Regions from separate parts of the Gracilibacillus phocaeensis genome, predicted to be linked through region 2. Evidence: riboswitches for the same ligand, from Rfam matches in the RefSeq annotation. Region 2 holds a riboswitch; each other region holds the start of a gene.

Region 1 (6,207 bases), on a different contig from region 2:
CTCAGCAGGGTCAATGTCGACATGAGCCACGGTAGCTTTCGGTGCAAACGATGATAATTTACCAGTTAAGCGGTCATCGAACCTGGCACCAATGTTAATAAGTAGATCACATTCATACAAGGCCGTATTGGCAGCGTATGTGCCATGCATACCGGCCATTCCCATAAATAGCGGATGATCGCCAGGAAATGCTCCTAAGCCCAATAAGGTAGAGGTAACCGGAAGTGAGTACTTTTCTGCAAATTCCTGTACCTCTTTGGAGGCTTGCGCCATTAAGATACCAGCACCAGTTAATAATACTGGTTTCTCTGCTTTTCCGATCGCCTCCGCTAATTTTTTGGTTTGTAACGGATTTGGCTTGAATGTTGGCTGATATCCAGGTAAATCAATCTCTACTTTAGCTTGAAAATCATCACTGATAATTTCGGCTGAGACGTCTTTCGGGATATCGATCAATACAGGACCAGGACGACCAGTAGTTGCGATATGAAAGGCCTCTTTAACAACACGAGGGATATCTTTCACATCATTTACTTGATAATTGTGTTTAGTAATTGGTGTAGTAACCCCCATGACATCAACCTCTTGGAAGGCGTCACTGCCAATCACACCTTTGGCAACTTGGCCAGTAATCACAATTAATGGCAATGAGTCAATCATTGCGTCGGCAATTCCTGTTACTAAATTCGTTGCACCAGGTCCAGAGGTGGCTACCACAATTCCTGGCTTACCTGATACCCTGGCATAGCCCTCGGCTGCATGAATGGATCCTTGCTCATGTCGAGCTAAGATTTGATCAAAGGCATCTTGTGCTCTATATAATGCGTCAAAGATTGGTAATGCTGCACCGCCGGGATAACCAAATAGCGTGTCAACGTCTTCGTTAATCAAGGCATCGACTAGCAAATCAGCACCAATCCTGGGTTCTTTTGGTTCTACAGCTTCATTTGCTTGCTTTTGTGTGTTTTCCACGTTAATCCCTCCTATTAATAATTATCAACAATCACCTTGATTTATTGGTATTAGAAGATGTTTATGGTACAAAGAAAAGTATGGCTATTGTCTTTTCCTTACACTAAAAAAGGCCATCTCACCCTTGATTTCCGCCACTAGTGTAGCAGAGATCAAGGGTGAAAAGGCCTTTCTTTTCACGGTACCACCCTGATTTGCAATATTCTCACAAACATTGCCTCATAAAGCTATTTACAAAATCAAATAGCTTTGATTGGATAACAGGTACTGTGTAATACCTGGCTATACTTAATGGGAGAACCGTTCAGCATAGCACTCAGGGATGAGTAGTCAGATAAGGTGTATGGCCAAGTTTCCACCTGTCTTGGCTCTCTGCAGCATACATGATCCTGATCCTTTTTTCCCGTCCGCGTTTTTAAACATATTCGCTTATTGTTATAGTATACGATATCGCTTATTCTGTCCACAAAAAAGTTTTTAAATGTGTAATTTTCAGAAAAATCTGATTGACGACAATAATACAACTAAAAAGACGATAGGTCAACTGTTTTTTGCGGATTTTTTCGTTAAAAATAAGAAAGTACGGAATCCACTAAAAACGGAAGCGCTTTCTATCTTAAAATAGACAGGTAGGAAGAGTATAAAAGCATATTTCTAATGCCCATAACAATAACGTTGGCCATATCTAGCATCGTTTTTAATGGATCTGCTACGATTTTGAAAAACACCTGTAAAAATAAAACAGGATGTGTTATGCTTTGGAGGTAGTTCTAATTTCATAATCAACATCAACACTAGGGGAGCCTTTGGCTGAGACGAGTATTCGGACCCTTTGAACCTGATCTGGTTAACACTAGCGTAGGGAAGTGGCGGAAGCATGACGATATATTATTCGACAAATGAATTTTATATAATCGAAGCCACTTGTCCTAACTGGATAAGTGGTTTTTTTCGTTTCTTCCGGCTCAACGAAGAAAGGAGTAATGGAGATGGATAAATCACTGCATCTTATCAGTGATGGCGATTTTTCTAAACGGCATGTACAAATAGTAAAGCGTATTCATGGGGATATTGATTATTTGCATATAAGAGAAAAGAATAAGTCAGCAAAAGATATTCTGGAACTAATCGAAGTATTAAAAACTAGCGGGTTACCCTTAACGAAACTAATCGTAAATGACAGAGTTGACATTGCCGTGATGAAACAATGTGCAGGAGTCCAGTTGGCCTATCACAGTCTAGCTGTTTCATTGGTTAAAAATTGCTTCCCAACGCTTCTTACAGGGAAATCTGTCCATTCGTTAGCAGAGGCTGAACAGGCTCAACAAGAGGGAGCAGATTACTTGTTATATGGTCATATTTATCCTAGCAGTTCTAAGCCGAATCAACGACCAAGAGGAATAGCTAATCTTCGGCAATTAAGCGAAGAACTATCGGTACCGGTCTATGCTATTGGCGGCATTACACCTGATCGAACAAAAGAAATAATCAAGTCAGGGGCAAGTGGGATAGCTATCATGTCAGGTATTTGGCAGGCGGCGGATCCGATACAAACAATAAAGGCTTACCTGCAAGTGTTGAATAACAGGAAAGAAGGTGGAAAGTGAAAAAGACATTTGATCAAATCATTGTTGGTGGCGGCGTGATTGGTTGTTCGATTGCTTATCAATTGTCCAAAAGAGGTTATCAGGTGCTGATAGTTGAAAGGGATCAAATCGGTTGTGAGGCCTCTAGTGCTGCGGCAGGAATGCTAGGTGCTCAAGGAGAATTCACACAAGCAAGTCCTCTTTTTCAATTTGCTCAAGAAAGCAGAGCGTTATTTGCAGATTTATCAGTTGAGCTTTGGGAAGAAGCAGGGATGGATATTCAGTATGTTCATAAAGGAATCATGAAGTTCGCTTTTGATCAGCAGCAATACAATACGTTGAAAAGCCTGGCAACTTTTCAACAGGAAGCTGGTTATCCTGCTTATTTGCTGTCGACAGAAGAAGCGAGAAAGATGGAACCAAGTTTGACAGAGGAGCTTCACACGGTTCTTTACCTGCCGAATGATGGTCAGGTGTCCGCTTATCATCTGACAAAAGCATTTTCCCTTGCCGCCTATCGTCATGGTGTCATGCTTCATGAACAGGAAAAAGCAGTTGAACTGCTAAGGGAAAATAAAAAGGTTTATGGTATACGAACCACAAAAGGAACCTATTACGCTGATCAAGTCATTGTAGCAACGGGAGCATTTGGCGATGATCTGCTGCCTGATGAATATGCCATTATTCCTGTAAAAGGGGAATGTCTGCTATTGGAATCAGAGCAGCGCTTATTTCAAACAACCCTGTGGATGGACGGCTGTTACCTTGTCCCCAAGCAAGGCAACAAGGTGGTAGTTGGCGCTTCATCTATACCAGGAAAAGCAGATAAACATGTCCACGCAGCAAGTGTTCAAGGGCTATTATCACGAGCAGAACAGATGGTTCCGCAGCTGGCAGAGGCAACAATAAATTGTTTTTGGGCAGGGATCAGACCAGCTACCGCCGATGAACGTCCTTACCTGGGTGAGATTCCTGGAATCAACGGTTTATATGCTGCCAAGGGACACTATCGCAATGGCATTCTATTATCAGCGATTACAGGCATCTATCTAGCAGACTTAGTTGAAAACAAGTCGGTTCGTCCACTTTATTACGATTTTTTTCGTGGTGGTCAAGCACGAGATCCATCAGCAAATGTCACAAGTTTGGAATAAACACAAAAGGCAGGTGCATGCATGTGGAAATAATCGTTAATGGAAATTATATGGAAGTAAAAGAAGGAGTAAAACACATCAAAGATTTACTTGAGTTTCTGGGGTTGCAAGATAAACCGTTGATTATCGAGCATAATCAACAGATATTACAGAAAGAAAGACATAAACAAGCGGTGTTAGAAGATGGAGACAAGATTGAGATTGTTCATTTCGTTGGAGGAGGATAAGCAAATGCTTAATATTGGAAACTATTCGTTTGCTTCTCGTTTGTTCTTAGGGACTGGCAAATATCCTGATTTTGATATTCAAAAGCAGGCAGTAGATCAATCAGAGGTAGAAGTTCTTACTTTTTCCGTGAGAAGGATGAATATCTACGACCCATCCCTGCCCAATTTTTTAGAAAAAATAGATGTAAACCGCTATACTTTTTTACCGAATACGGCAGGGGCAAAGGATGCGAAAGAAGCGGTGCGAATCGCTAATTTAGCTGCCGCTTCAGGGCGATGCGATATGGTGAAAGTGGAGGTTATTGGTTGTGATAAAACATTGCTGCCAGATCCGATCGAGACACTAAAAGCAACGGAAGAGCTGGTGGCAGCAGGATTTACCGTGCTTCCATATACCTCAGATGATGTGGTATTAGCCAAAAAGCTGGAGGAGGCGGGAGCGCATGCCATCATGCCCGGAGCTTCCCCGATCGGAAGCGGTCAAGGAATTATCAACCCGTTGAACCTTTCTTATATTATCGAACAATCGAACGTTCCGGTTATCGTGGATGCAGGTATCGGTTCGCCGGCTGATGCAGCGTATGCTATGGAGTTGGGTGCAGATGGTATCTTGTTGAATACCGCCGTTTCCGGAGCAGAAGACCCTGTGAAAATGGCTAAGGCGATGAAATATGCAGTAGAGGCCGGCCGACTTGGCTATCAAGCAGGAAGAATCACGAAGAAGGCATATGCGGTAGCTAGCAGTCCGGAGGTAGGGAGCTAATGTTGGAGACGAATCGTTATCAACGCCAAGTCTTATTTGTACCAATTGGTGAGACAGGCCAAACAAAGCTTAGTCAAAGCCATGTACTGATTGTCGGCGCAGGTGCGTTGGGATCAAGCAGTGCGGAGGCATTGACACGAGCAGGTATTGGCCAGTTGACATTAATTGATCGAGATTATGTGGAAGAAAGTAATCTGCAGAGGCAACAGCTATTTAGTGAAACGGATATGAAGCAAAAAACACCAAAGGCAATTGCTGCCAGACAAAGGCTTGCTGAAGTAAATCATCATGTCCAAATACATGCGATTGTCGGAGATGCCGAAGTCGATATATTAAGAAAAGTGGTGCCTGAAGCGGATTTAATTATTGACGCTACCGATAATTTTGAGACAAGGCTTATACTGAATGATATCGCACAGAAGTATCAAAAACCATGGATTTACGGAGCTGTTGTAGCAAGCTATGGCATTACCTTTACCGTACTCCCTGATAAAACGCCATGTCTGCAATGCCTGCAAGCTTATATACCAGCTTACGGGGCCACCTGTGATAGTGTTGGAATTATCCAGCCCGTGGTACAAAAGGTCGTGTCTCACCAAGTAACCGAGGCACTCAAGCTATTAACCGGTAACGAAGCCGATTTATCTGGAAAACTTATTTCGTTTGACTTATGGAAAAATGCACACACAGAAATAGACATAGCAGCCTTACGAAAAAAAGACTGTCCGTCCTGTTCCGAGAACAGAAGCTATCCAAACCTAGCCTACGAGTCCCGTATGAAAACGACGAAGCTATGTGGAAGAAACACTGTTCAACTACGATCGCAACGTAAATCAACAGATTTGAGTGAAGTTGCCAAAGAATTACAAAAGAATAAACAGATAAAGCTATTTCAAAATCCTTATCTGCTTTCGTTTGAAATAGATTCGTACCGAGTAGTGCTCTTTCAAGATGGGAGAACGTTAGTTCATGGGACGATGGATCAACAGGAAGCAAAAAAAATCTACCATCGTTATTTGGGATGAATTTTTTGCTAATAATGTCCATGTTATCGAGAATGCAGCAAGAAAGCTGCATTCTCACACATAACCCCTTTTCCTAACTCGCTTGTAGCAATATACAGCAATTGAGAAGAAATATAGTCTATTTTTACGTGATAGAATGATACTAATTAGGAGGGGGCTTTTGAAATGAATAAAGTGATGCTAAATATCTCCATGTCACTAGACGGCTATATAGCAGGGAGCAATGATCATCTTGGAGAAGAAAATATGATGCTAAAATCAACTAAGGTCATCGAGGGAACAGGTGTCATTCATGTTAAATATGATATTGTAAAATAATCACATACCATATCTCATAAAGGAAAAAGTTTTGTTCATAATGGATGAAGCTTTTATTTTTGGGTAAATGAGGAATATCCATTTTTTCATGCAATGCGCGCTTTTTTTCATATATACTATGATAAAAAGCTATGCAGAGAGGAGCTTTTATTTGCGAGTGAA
Region 2 (6,207 bases):
AATATCGTTTAATACCATGTCTAGCTGCTTTTCAATAAAATCCACATCTAAATGCCGTACTTCTTGAACACCTAGCGTATTTTGGGCTACTACAGAAGTAATCACACTCATGCCATATACTTCCCGTTCTTGAAAGCTCTTTAGATCCGCCTGGATACCAGCACCCCCGGTTGGATCGGTACCCGCTATGGTTAATGCAGAAGCTACTTTACTCATTCGTTGGTCTCCCTTCTAAAGCAAACGGCCACTCCTCTACTTGATAGGCCATTTCCCAAAACAGATATTCTAACTGACAACTTTTAATAAAGGCTTGTTTCGCTTTTTCCTTCTCCTGTTCCCTTACCCCTTCCGCCCACTCATCTAAACGTTGACATAGTTCGGTGGTAATGGAACCTGTTTCCGGATTGGCATAAAATTGAATCCAGTCATAGAATGGGTGATCTTCTGTTGGCTGATACACCTCATTTAAATGCTGCCCGATCTCCAAATAAGTCCATGGACAAGGAAGCAATGCGGCGATTAGTTCTCCCATACTTCCTTGCTGCGCCACACTTTTCATATGCGTAACATAATGATGAGCAGATGGTGGTAAAGGGTATCCTTGTAAGTCATCATAATGAACTCCCGCCACCTGACAAAGGTTGTGATGCGGATGAATCTCACTATGAAGGATAAAGCTGATCTTCTCATGGAAATAGGCCATTTCCTTTCTTGTATCACCCTTAGCGATCGCGATCCCATAGATATTGATAAAGGCATTAAGATATTCATAATCCGCCTTGACATAGTGGATAATCGCTTCCTTATGCAAATCCCCTTTTCCAATACCCACTACAAAAGGATGTTGGAAAATCCCTTGATAAATATCGTCTGCTGCTGCTCGTAATTCTTCACTAAATGTCATCTCGTTTCCCTCCTGTTTTTTAAATGATAACCTCATATTGACATGCAAAAAAACCGCCCCACTAATAAAAGCGGAGCGGTTTTCGTATCATTGATTCATCAAATACAAGGTATATTTATCCCATATACCATCCTGCTCCACTTCCCTACGCTGGTATTAACCAGTTCAGGTTCTAAGGGATCAAGAAAACATTCTTATCTCAGCTGTTGTCACAGCACCCCTAGCGGAATATCAATTATGAAGTTACTTTTACTTAATCATGGATAAGACTTGATGTCAAGTTAAGGAATAATACCAAATGATTCAATCGGCCAAATCCTCATTTTAACATCGCCAATAATGGCATCTTCATCAATGAAGCCAAATTCACGACTATCCTTACTTACACGGCGATTATCTCCCAACACGAACACCTTTCCCTCAGGAACTGTTTTTTCCCCGGTCAAGTCTTCTAGAGTGAAATTACCGGTTAAGTGTACCTCATCTGGTAAATCTGCTTTTGTTTCTGCTAAATAAGGCTCTTCGTGTAGTTCACCATTAATATAGAGTTGATCATTTTCCATGGAAATCGTATCCCCTTCAAAACCGATCACTCGCTTCACATAATTATCCTTTGAATCAGGAGCCTTAAAAGCTACCTCATCAAAACGATTAATCGTGCTTACTTTGCTTAAAATAATACGATCCCCGTCTTCCAAGTTGGGCATCATCGACTCTCCCTTGACGATCGACGGAGTGATCAAGAAGTAGCGACAGACCAGCACAATCAATAGTGCTACCAAAATCGCTCGTATCCATGAAAAGATCTCCTGCCATACTTTGCTCTCCATAATTGACCTTCTTTCTTCCGATTGAGACTTCCTCTAACCATTATTATATGTTATTCTATTGTAATGCAAATCCATCTAAAATACTACCAAATAGTTTAACATATTCTGTATGTCCTAGGTAAATATCATGATCTAACTTGTTGGAAATCGAGATGATTGGCTCTGACAGAAATAAATACAAAGAAAATCAGGTGAAAAAAATGGAAACCTCTTCACAAACCAATAAACGCTACCTATCTATTTTGATGGTTGCTGGTATTATTTTATTAGCATTTAACCTTCGTCCAGCCATTACTGGGGTAGGGCCTATTATCGGGATTATCCGAGAAGATCTTGCCATCAGCAACGGGTTAGCTGGTTTTCTGACCAGTCTGCCTTTGTTAGCCTTTGCCTTTATGTCCCCGTTGGCACCTAGAATTGCAAATAAAGCAAGTAATGAAAAGGCCTTATTATATGGTTTGCTAATATTACTTGTTGGGATTTGGATACGATCGACTTCCCTTATTGCGCTGTTATTTATTGGAACAGCCTTGATCGGGGTAGGTATTGCGATTATTAATGTGCTGTTACCTAGTCTAATTAAGAGTAGTTTCCCAGCAAAAGTTGGATTGATGACTGGCGTATATACGACCTCGATGTCCATGTTTGCAGCTACAGCATCTGGTGTAAGTGTACCATTGACGGTGTCCTTAGACTTAGGATGGCAGTGGTCATTAACTAGCTGGAGTATACTCACTGTCGCAGGGATCATTGTCTGGTCTATCGTCATCAAGCTCCGTTCCAAAACACAGGAACAGCAATTAATGGAACCAAAGCGCGGAAAATTGATGCGTTCACCAATCGCTTGGCAGGTTACCGTATTTATGGGGTTACAATCATTTGTATTTTACGTCACCATTTCTTGGCTGGCGGAAATCCTCATTTCCCATGGCTATAGTGCCTCTACTGCAGGTTGGTATGTCGCTTATATGCAGTTTATTGGTTTACCGGCAACGTTTTTTACACCGGTGATTGCAGGTAGGATTCCTAACCAACAGCCATTGGTCGTCATCTTTGGCCTTTGCGGCGCAATTGGATATGCGCTTCTCTATTTTGACCCAGGTATGATTGGCACCTCGATTGCAGTTACCTTAATTGGACTTATGCTTGGCTCCAGCATCAGCTTAGCGCTGGCTCTGCTTGGACTCCGGACCACAACGGCTAAACAGGCTGCCGAGTTATCAGGCATGGCCCAGTCCTTCGGATATTTATTAGCGGCCGTTGGTCCCATTGCCATCGGTTTTCTGTTTGATATCACCCATTCCTGGAAGCCATCGATTGTGACGATTACAATCCTGACCCTCGTCATGATAAGCTTTGGTTTGGGAGCGAGCAGGAATAAAAACGTCTTGGAAGAGTGAGCTTGCAAGCAAACCACTTTATCCTGCACAAAAAAGGGCGTATAATCATAGACATAATTAGGAATATATGAAGGAGAGAGATAAACGGATGAAACATTGGATGATTGCCATTGGCTTATTGTTTATTATTTCTCCCTATTTGACAGCTGATCATCATGAAGGAACGGCTTTGGTTTCTGCAGAGCTAACCGATAGCACAGATTACTATTATCAACAAATAGATGATAGTGATCCTGCCATGGATGCCAGCTTATTATCGAATACAGCAGTTAGCTATGACACATTATTCTTGATATTGTTGGTATGTATCGTTCCTTCTTTACTACTAGGCAATGGTCATTTGCTGGCAGTCTTTTATCAATCTAATTATCTGATCACATGCAGACATTCCTCATAAGCATGCCAAAAAAAGAAGGAGGAATAACTCATGATGTGGTTTCGGATTTTTATGATTGGATTGTTTTCCACTGCTGCTTTGAGTGTATGGTTGTATCAAGGGATTGAAATTTTCCATGCATTCAGTGATTATTTTAAACATCGTTAAGCCTTTTAATGGTTTATGGAAAAAACTAGCATTCGCTCAGATTTTGAGTGAATGCTAGTTTTTTATAAAAGGGCAATAAAAAAACGTCCGGGTTAGTAACCGCAGTCCCAAGAGGTTACAATCTTAGCCTGCGAACCTCTATGGAGTCTACACCTATTTTCTTCGCTGGGAAATAGTGCTACAATCAATTGGACTGTGAGGATGAAGAACTCAGGGCACTAACATTCTGCAAATCAGCAAGCCATGACTACTTTGAGTGATCGATAAAGGACCGGGCAGCGTTTGCCCGATTTTCCTTATGAATACTCAGTGAAAAGGCGTGAGCAAATGCCCACGCCTTTTGTTATTTATATCCTTAACCGGTTGTTACGTTTAATTCTACATCGATATTTCCTCTAGTTGCCTTTGAGTAAGGGCAGAATTCATGCGCTTGGTTAGCGAGATCTTCTGCTTCTGCTTGGGAAACACCTTTAATCTCCACGTTCAAGACAACCCCTATCTTAAAACCATCGTCTGCTTCATCTTGCATCAGGCTCACTTCTGCGGATGTCGTAGAATCGATGTCTTTCTTGGCATTGGAGGCCATCAGATTCAAGGCACCATCATAACATGCCGAATAACCTGCCGCAAATAGTTGTTCTGGATTAGAGCCTTTCTCCTTACTTTCACCACCAGCAGGGTTGACTAGATTCACATCAATGATACCATCATCCGATTTAGCGAAACCGTCACGACCGCCTTTTGCTGTTGCTTTTGAAGTAAAAAATACTTTACTCACTCTATCCACTCCTTTTTATTAATTTGAACATCATATTTGTTCTATACTATTTACCCTATCCGTACTATTCCTTTTCTTCTACAAATTTAAACATAGAAAATCAAAAGAGTGGACAAACTTATTCGAATCGAAAAAACAAAGAAAGTGACCTTTATTCTTCTCGGTCACTTTCTTTTTCCTCATCCTTCTGCTTTTCTTCTTCTGGTAAGGGGTCCACTGTATGCTTATATCCATAGCCTTTATTCAAGGTTAAGAGGGATAAGACCAGCACCAGAATAACAAAAGCTGCAGATACTAAGATAACTACCCACATGCGTATACCTTCCTTTATTCCAAATAAGTGGGTTCCATTATATCATATTTACCCACTCTTAGATACTGCCCGCACTTCTTCGTTATCCCGTTCATAAGATAAGCTGTGAAGGCTTCTCATTTAAGATAAAGGAGTGGAAGGTATGAATCAAACATCTGTAACCAAGCGCAAAAAGGCAAGACCAAAGAAATCATGTGGATGCGGTAGTTCCAACATAAAAAAAGATAAATCGAAAAAACGATACGGACGTTAAATAAAATAGGATATAACTACCTCCACGATAGCAGCGGCCCCTGCTACCGCGAGAATAAGCATGATCGGGGTAAAAATAGAGGGCGCGGCGTAAAAACCAAGACATAAAAAAGAACTTGTCCAAATCCCTGTACACCAATGACAGCGTAGTAACTCGCCAATCCAACGCTTTAACCCTCTCCCTTTAAAGGTTACTGTCTCTTCTACCGTTCCATCGTCGAGCCATTTTTCCTCCACCTCAAAGAATGGCGCCCGAATAAATCCAGTAATCTTATCATATACAATCAAGCGTGTTAATCGAAACGCTGCTAAGGATAAAATCAATAAGGATAACCATGTAATCACTGCTGCACCCTCTTTACTTTTCTTCTTTATCCTATATTATGTGAGCAGTGGTTGATTCATGAATGAAAAAAACACACGAAAGGGTGTGTTTTTTTATTTCATATTATCCACTTGTTTCTCTGCCATATCACCAATCCACGGCAGTTTGAAATATTTCCCCTGATACGCCTGTACCATCAATACGATCCACAAGACAAGGGTTAACGGTCCGATAAATAATAATAATAACCAACCAAGTATCGGAATAAGTCCAAGTACAAACGACACAATAAAGAGACCGACAGTAACAAATATCGACTGCATCGCATGAAAACGAACGAAGCGATTTTCTTTTTCAATAATTAAAAAAATGATTCCCGTAATCGCACCTGCTAAATAAGTTAACAAACCTGCTACGTTCTGGTCTAAGCCTCCCGATGTTTTGCCTGTTTCATTATTTTTTTCTTCTGGTAACTGTCCATTAGTCATTTCTTTCACTCTCCTTTTATTTTTATTAATTTCTTATTAAATATCTTGTCATTAGTAGTGTACTGATTCTGATGTAAAAACGCAATTATTTTCTTAATTATCGATCAAATAAGAGCCATAAGAATCATCTTATAGCTCTTATCTGTTATTCAGGAAGCTCGATACGAATTGGGTCTAGATGTTGCTGTTCCGCATTTGACTGCAATGTACCAAATGGAATGGTTATTAGATAATCTTGATAGGCCTCATCTGGCAAAGTGAAAGTCGATCGATAATGCAGTGTGTTCTTCTCTATTAAGCGCGTCTCTTCACTTAGAATCGTATGGCCCAATGTTTCCTGTTTATCTATCTCACCATTCTCTCCGGTTACCAT
Region 3 (6,207 bases), on a different contig from region 2:
AAGAGAAACAATATACTTTGTAGAATCAGTTGCATAGGTTAGAATGGACAGTAATGGCAATAAATATTTAAAATAAAGAAAAGAAAATGCAGCATATGTTTCATTGAATAGAAAGTAAAGAAGTATTTTATGAGCCAAATTCTGGAGGGATCCTATGTCTTATTTGATTAGCGTCAACCAGTTAAAAAATCGTTTACAAAACCCAGAGTATCATACAGTGATTGTTGATGTCCGATTTCAGCTTGATGATCCGGAAGCGGGAAGGAATTTATACGCAAAAGATCATTTACCTGGTGCGGTCTACATGGATCTGGACAAGGAGCTGTCCGGTAAAAAAGAAAAACACGGGGGAAACCATCCTCTGCCTGATACGAAGAGGTTGGCAGCAAAACTTGGCCAGATTGGGATAGATAATCAGACAACGGTTATTATCTACGATCAATCCAATGATATGTTTGCCGCCAGAATGTGGTGGCTATTATATTATCTCGGTCACGAAAACGTTTATGTGCTAGACGGAGGATATGAACAATGGGTCATCGATGGAAATAAGGTGACAGATGAAGCTCCCCAGCCAGAAACAAAAACGTACCACCCTGCCATCCGTACAGGTGAGAAGGCAGACATAGATGAGGTGAAAGAAAAACTAGAAGATCAGTCTGCTCATTTAATCGATTCACGCTCTAAAAACCGTTATTTAGGCAAAGTGGAACCCATGTACCGAAAAGCGGGGCATATTCCCGGCGCGAAGAATTATTTTTGGAAAGAGGTATTGGCAGATAACGGAGCTTGGAAAAACCCGGAGGAGCTTAAAAGTCATTTCGGTCATTTGAAGCAGGATGAAGAGATTATTGTTTCCTGTGGCTCAGGCGTATCTGCCTGTCCGAACATACTAGCACTCAAACTTGCAGGCTTTGAAAATGTAAAACTGTATCCAGGAAGCTTTAGTGACTGGATTTCCTACGATGAAAATAAAGTAGAGACAAAAGAAGAGTAGTTTGGAAAAATGTTATGTCTGAGTAATTGATGGGCAGATTTATATGGAATGGTATGATCACGAATGGAGGATATCACTCCCAGCAGTCGCTTTCCTAGCAAGCGATCGATCTTCTTATATTACCGGCCATCATCTTGATGTAACAGGTGGAAGCCAATTATAAGTCCTTATTTTTGGTTATAGGATGATTGTTAAACGAAGGACCCATATACAGAAAATTAATTTTCATTCTGTTTTTGGATCCTTCTTTTTTTTAATTCTAGCACCAAAAACCTTTTATTATTTCCGCCAAGGGTTTCGGGCTATCTACATTTGCTTCATGTCCTGCTTTTTCAATTATTCCAAAGTTTGCTCCCTTTATTCGATGACTCAATCGTTCAGCTGCTTTTCGATTTGCCTGATCTTTTTCTCCGCAAAAAGCTTGATACAGATTGTGATAATCCATCTTGTCTGTTTCGACCAAGGTGTATAAATCAGGTAAAGCTACTCTCTCTGTCATTTCTATGTAGTCTAACGTTATTTTCCAGCTACTAGAATGTTGACCAAGTCCATGAGCAAACAAATAGGTCATGACAATAACACCTCACATTATCCCATATAGTTGGATCTAACTTCTTCCTATTCAGAGTATTTACCATGTTTTACCGAAGAAAGCAAGTTGGTGACCCTAGTAACCACTAGAGCGCAAGATTTTTGGATTCAACTATCAAACACGAATGAATGTTTACCATTCTAACAATGAAAGCATTTCGAAAACTTACTTTTCTGAAAGCCAGCTTTCCCTGTTATAAGACATTTCCCAAAACAGAAGTTCATACTCTTTTGCAATAATAAATTGTTCCTTTACTTTCTCTTTTTCGTGATCATTCATTGTTTCAACCAATCTGTTTAGTAAATCAATCATTTCATTCGTTGCATCTTGAAACCAATCACTTGCATACATATTAATCCAGTTACGATAAATTTCCGGTTCTGGTGTTGCCGATTCATTTGCTTTTCCGATATCTGCATATAACCAGTAGCATGGTAAAATCGCAGCAACAGAATGTGCAAGATTCCCAGACATGGTGGCCCGATATAAATGAGAGGTATACGCATAGGCAGTTGGAGCAGGTTTAAAGTTGTCGATATCTTCCTGTGTAATATGTAAAATCTCAGCATGTTGCTTATGCACAGTTAGCTCGGCTTCTGCTGTAAATCGGGCTTTATCAGCTAGAAGAGCGGTTAATTTAAAATCATCTGCTTGTGAGGCAGCAATAGCATGAATTTTACCGTAGTGTTTTAAATAATAAATGTCTTGCAAAATATAGAATTTGAATGTTTCTAGCGGTAAATCTCCCTTCACAATCCCTTGTACAAATGGATGTTTTAAACTTTTTTTCCAGCTCTCCTTCGTTGCAGCACGTAATTCATCTGTAAATGTCATAAAAAATCCTCCTCATCATCTTTTTTCTAAAGACTAGTAGAAGGAAGTATTGGCATAGGAAAAGATATACACGCACATAAATGCAGTGTATACTTTAACTGCTGAATCTACTTCCCTCCGCTGGCCTTAACCAGATCAGGTTCTAAGGGTGCTAAATATACATTTATCTCAGCCATTACGGCGCCCCTAGTAGAAAATTTGAATTTATTCTGTTGTCTTCATGCTAGCAGAACAAATCGAGAAGTCAAGCCTTGAGGATTTGGTGAATAGCAATTGTACACAGAATAGCCCTCATGGTTTTTGGTCTCATGATTGGAATCATGTTCCAATGAGAATTGGGAACAAAAGCAGCGACTAAAGGTGATAGGCTCCCTTTATAGTAGACAGAGAAATAATAAAAATTCTCTCCTACTAGGAAGGGAGTATTTTTAATGTCTAAAAGAATAACCAAACATACGCTAGAAGAACGTATGGAGATTGTACAAAAGGTGACGGAAGAAAAGAAACCGATTAGTGCTATCGCAAGAAAATACGAAATGTATGAAAATACGGTGAAAGAATGGGTTCGTAAATATAAAAGTAATGGGATAGATGGATTGAAGGAGTCAAGGAATTGGAAACAGTACCCAGAGGAATTAAAAAGACAGGCTGTAGCGTTCTATCTTGAACAAGAAAATAGCCTCAAGGTAACATGTGAACAATTTAATATTTCGTCCACTTCCGTTTTACGTCGTTGGATAAAGCTTTATACTAGTGGTAAAGCAATAAAATCCACTAGTAAAGGAAGCGTTAAAATGAGCGAAGGACGTAAAACCACATTCAAAGAACGGATAGAGATTGTCCAATATGCGATTGCCAATGATTCCAATTATCATCAAGCAGCGGAGAAGTATAAAGTTTCCTATCAACAGGTTTATAGCTGGGTTCGTAAATATGAGAAAGACGGAGAGCAGGCTCTTCAGGACCGCCGCGGGAAGACATTAGAAACTAAGCCAAATCTAACGGAAGAAGAAAAATTAAAGCTTCGGATTAAGGAATTAGAACACCGTAATCAATATTTGGAGGCAGAAGCTGGTCTCTTAAAAAAGTTAGAGGAAATCGAAAGGAGAGGATCGAACGATTAAGGAAACAAGTCCCGGCATTTGAAGCCATTCATGCCTATCATGAAGAAACAGGCATGCCGATTCAATTACTATGCGATATTTTAAAGGTGTCCCGTTCTGGATATTATAAGTGGCTGCATCACATACCAGGCGAGCAAGAAGACGAAAATGCATGGCTAATCAAGAAAATCCAAATGATTTTTAAACAGTACGGAGGAATCTATGGCTATCGGCGAATCAGAATGGTGATTGATCGCAAATACGGAAAACGATATAATCTGAAGCGCATTCGTCGTTTGATGATTTTATTAGGCTTAAAATCATTTATCCGTCGTTCGAATGGATATTCCACCAAAACAAGCTACGTCAACATGGAGGAGAATATTTTGAACCGGGAATTTACGGCAGACAAGCCAAATCAGAAATGGGTAACGGATATCACACATTTAAAATACAGCCTGAGTCATAAAGCTTATTTAAGCGTCATTAAAGACCTTTATGATGGTTCGATTGTTGCCTATAAGGTTGGTTATTATAACGATAATGAGCTGGTTATGGAAACCATTAAAGCAGCACTGGAAGCAAATCCAGGTGCCACGCCTTTACTGCATAGTGATCGGGGTTCGCAATATACATCGAGGGAATATCGTTTGGTGACAACAAAAGCCGAGATTACACGCAGCATGTCCCGTGTTGGGAAATGTATTGATAATGCGCCTGTAGAAAGCTTTTTTGGCCATTTTAAAAGTGAATCTTATGATTTAAAACGATATAAGAGCTTTGAAGAATTAGTAGAGGATATTGATCGATATATCCAATTTTATAATGAAGAACGTTACCAGGAGAAATTAAACAGCCTGACACCGTTGGAATATCGGGACCAGGCTGTTGCATAGAGTTTTTGTTTTTTTACTGTCTACTTGACGGGGCACAGTTCAAACAGAAAAGGTGCTTTCCCTTATTTTTTATTAATCTGGAATACGTTGAAGTTTGCGTATTCTGCTATTAAGGGGGCCATTTGCCTAAATCCGATTCTACCATCCCGTAGAATCGAACCATGTGTTTCACCATCATCATAAAACTGAAAGATCAACAACTGATTGATGTAAAATTGGATATTTTCTTGATATTTCACCAATTCTATATGATAAGGACCATTGGCGTCGACAACACTTGGCAATGGATCTGCCCCTTGTGACACCAAGTGGAAGCCATAGCTTTTCCTCAAATTACTGGTGTGAAATTGCCGTTCATCTTCCCATTTTCTTCTATAATAAGATACATGATAGGCATTGATATCGCCATGATGGTATTCATCATATATACCTGTTCGCTTCGCCAAAGAAGGATGAAACAAATCCTCTCCCGTTTTCCCAGTTGCAGCAAAGAAAAGAATGCATAATCCTGGTTCTCTAATCGGCCAAAAATCCCAAGTTATAGCTATATTCTCAGGAAAATGATCTTGACACCATAAGACAAAGTTTGATTTTTGTCCCTCTTTCGGATCTTTGATGTTTTCCATTCGCAAACGTTGCAAAGGAAAACTGAAGGCAGCCTCTCCCTCCAGGCGAAAATCCTTGATATCCGTATGACTCTTTAATGGGTTATGATAGATTAATTGATGGTTATACTGTTCTTGCCAATACATCGGTTCACCTCCTAGTTTGTTGCCTTTAACATCTTTTCATAAGAATGGTCCAAATAATTTTCTACTAATTCCAAACAGATGATAACGTTCAAAGACCATTGCGCAGCTGTATTCGTTGAAATGTCTTTTATTTCTAGTATGGGGTGTAAATAATCTGTAATCTCCTCCACATGTAATGGTGACTTAATATGCCAATGACTTTGATCAGCTAATAAGAGTTTCCAGGCAAGATCACCTAAGCCCTTATCCTGTTTCTTGGCAGCAGCATATGCAACCAAAGAAGCAGATAACATGGGGATATTCCAATCTACTCCATTGATTTCTCCATTGGTTAACCGACTTTTATCAATGGGAGGAAGGTTATAGAAAGCGCCAAATTCAACTAGCATGTCCTGCCACCCTTTATCTTCCAATAGTTCAGCCATTTCCATCCAAACTTGAGCTCCTCCCATACTAAAGATAAGGTGATGTCCTTTATTCTCTGCTCCCATATAAAATAATTCACCGGTTTTTGGCTCATAACCAAATACAGGACCAGTCAAAAGTCGAAAGGGCATTTTTCCCAAGGATTGAATGCCTGTAAATAGCTTGTCACGATAGCGATCGTCCTGATATCTTTCCCATCTGGTTAACCAATTCGAACAAAAAGCCGCCCAATCCGGTCCACTTCTGGTATGCGTACTGTACTGATCTGTTGGGAAGTATGCTCGCATCGGATCAATATACTCTGTTGTATAATCGGCATTTACCACTTCATCCATGATATCACCGATACGCTCATCTCCTGTTAGATAATAATAAAATCGGTGCAATCCCGCTGCCCCTATTCGTGCTTCTTTACAGCCGCACCCCCAATGACTAACATTATGCCTGGAACCGAGACCTTTATAAGGGCCTTTATGGTAAACATCTACTTCACTGGTATGACGAGTCATTGCCTCTGCCATGTGAAAAATATCGATTCTGCCAGTACGTAAAAACAGGTACCACAGCCAATAATTCGGTGCTAATTCGGTATTCTGCCAGGCACACC

The links. Region 2 has a riboswitch for thiamine pyrophosphate ahead of tenA (thiaminase II). Riboswitches for the same ligand answer to the same signal wherever they lie in the genome.
Region 1: another riboswitch for thiamine pyrophosphate. It lies ahead of E0E32_RS11065 (thiamine phosphate synthase); the one in region 2 lies ahead of tenA (thiaminase II).
Region 3: another riboswitch for thiamine pyrophosphate. It lies ahead of tenA (thiaminase II); the one in region 2 lies ahead of tenA (thiaminase II).

Annotation. Positions count from the first base shown of each region.
Region 1 is NZ_LR131144.1:693,607-699,813, forward strand. Features, by position in the region: gene ilvB (biosynthetic-type acetolactate synthase large subunit) at 1-972, opposite strand, end outside; TPP riboswitch at 1,759-1,854, shown strand; gene E0E32_RS11065 (thiamine phosphate synthase) at 1,962-2,579, shown strand; gene thiO (glycine oxidase ThiO) at 2,576-3,712, shown strand; gene thiS (sulfur carrier protein ThiS) at 3,730-3,939, shown strand; gene E0E32_RS11080 (thiazole synthase) at 3,944-4,702, shown strand; gene E0E32_RS11085 (ThiF family adenylyltransferase) at 4,702-5,727, shown strand; gene E0E32_RS22245 (hypothetical protein) at 5,893-6,045, shown strand; gene E0E32_RS11090 (DUF3995 domain-containing protein) at 6,203-6,207, shown strand, end outside.
Region 2 is NZ_LR131143.1:86,696-92,902, forward strand. Features, by position in the region: gene thiD (bifunctional hydroxymethylpyrimidine kinase/phosphomethylpyrimidine kinase) at 1-216, opposite strand, end outside; gene tenA (thiaminase II) at 209-904, opposite strand; TPP riboswitch at 1,030-1,136, opposite strand; gene lepB (signal peptidase I) at 1,186-1,734, opposite strand; gene E0E32_RS04960 (CynX/NimT family MFS transporter) at 1,935-3,134, shown strand; gene E0E32_RS04965 (hypothetical protein) at 3,223-3,531, shown strand; gene E0E32_RS04970 (organic hydroperoxide resistance protein) at 4,034-4,456, opposite strand; gene ytzI (YtzI protein) at 4,608-4,769, opposite strand; gene E0E32_RS04980 (DUF1360 domain-containing protein) at 5,019-5,366, opposite strand; gene E0E32_RS04985 (DUF4870 domain-containing protein) at 5,460-5,834, opposite strand; gene E0E32_RS04990 (DUF4179 domain-containing protein) at 5,980-6,207, opposite strand, start outside.
Region 3 is NZ_LR131141.1:319,392-325,598, reverse strand. Features, by position in the region: gene E0E32_RS01990 (sulfurtransferase) at 155-997, shown strand; gene E0E32_RS01985 (hypothetical protein) at 1,257-1,568, opposite strand; gene tenA (thiaminase II) at 1,755-2,423, opposite strand; TPP riboswitch at 2,519-2,621, opposite strand; one part of gene E0E32_RS01975 (IS3 family transposase) at 2,855-3,500, shown strand; one part of gene E0E32_RS01975 (IS3 family transposase) at 3,500-4,422, shown strand; gene E0E32_RS01970 (DUF1961 family protein) at 4,485-5,174, opposite strand; gene E0E32_RS01965 (exo-rhamnogalacturonan lyase family protein) at 5,186-6,207, opposite strand, start outside.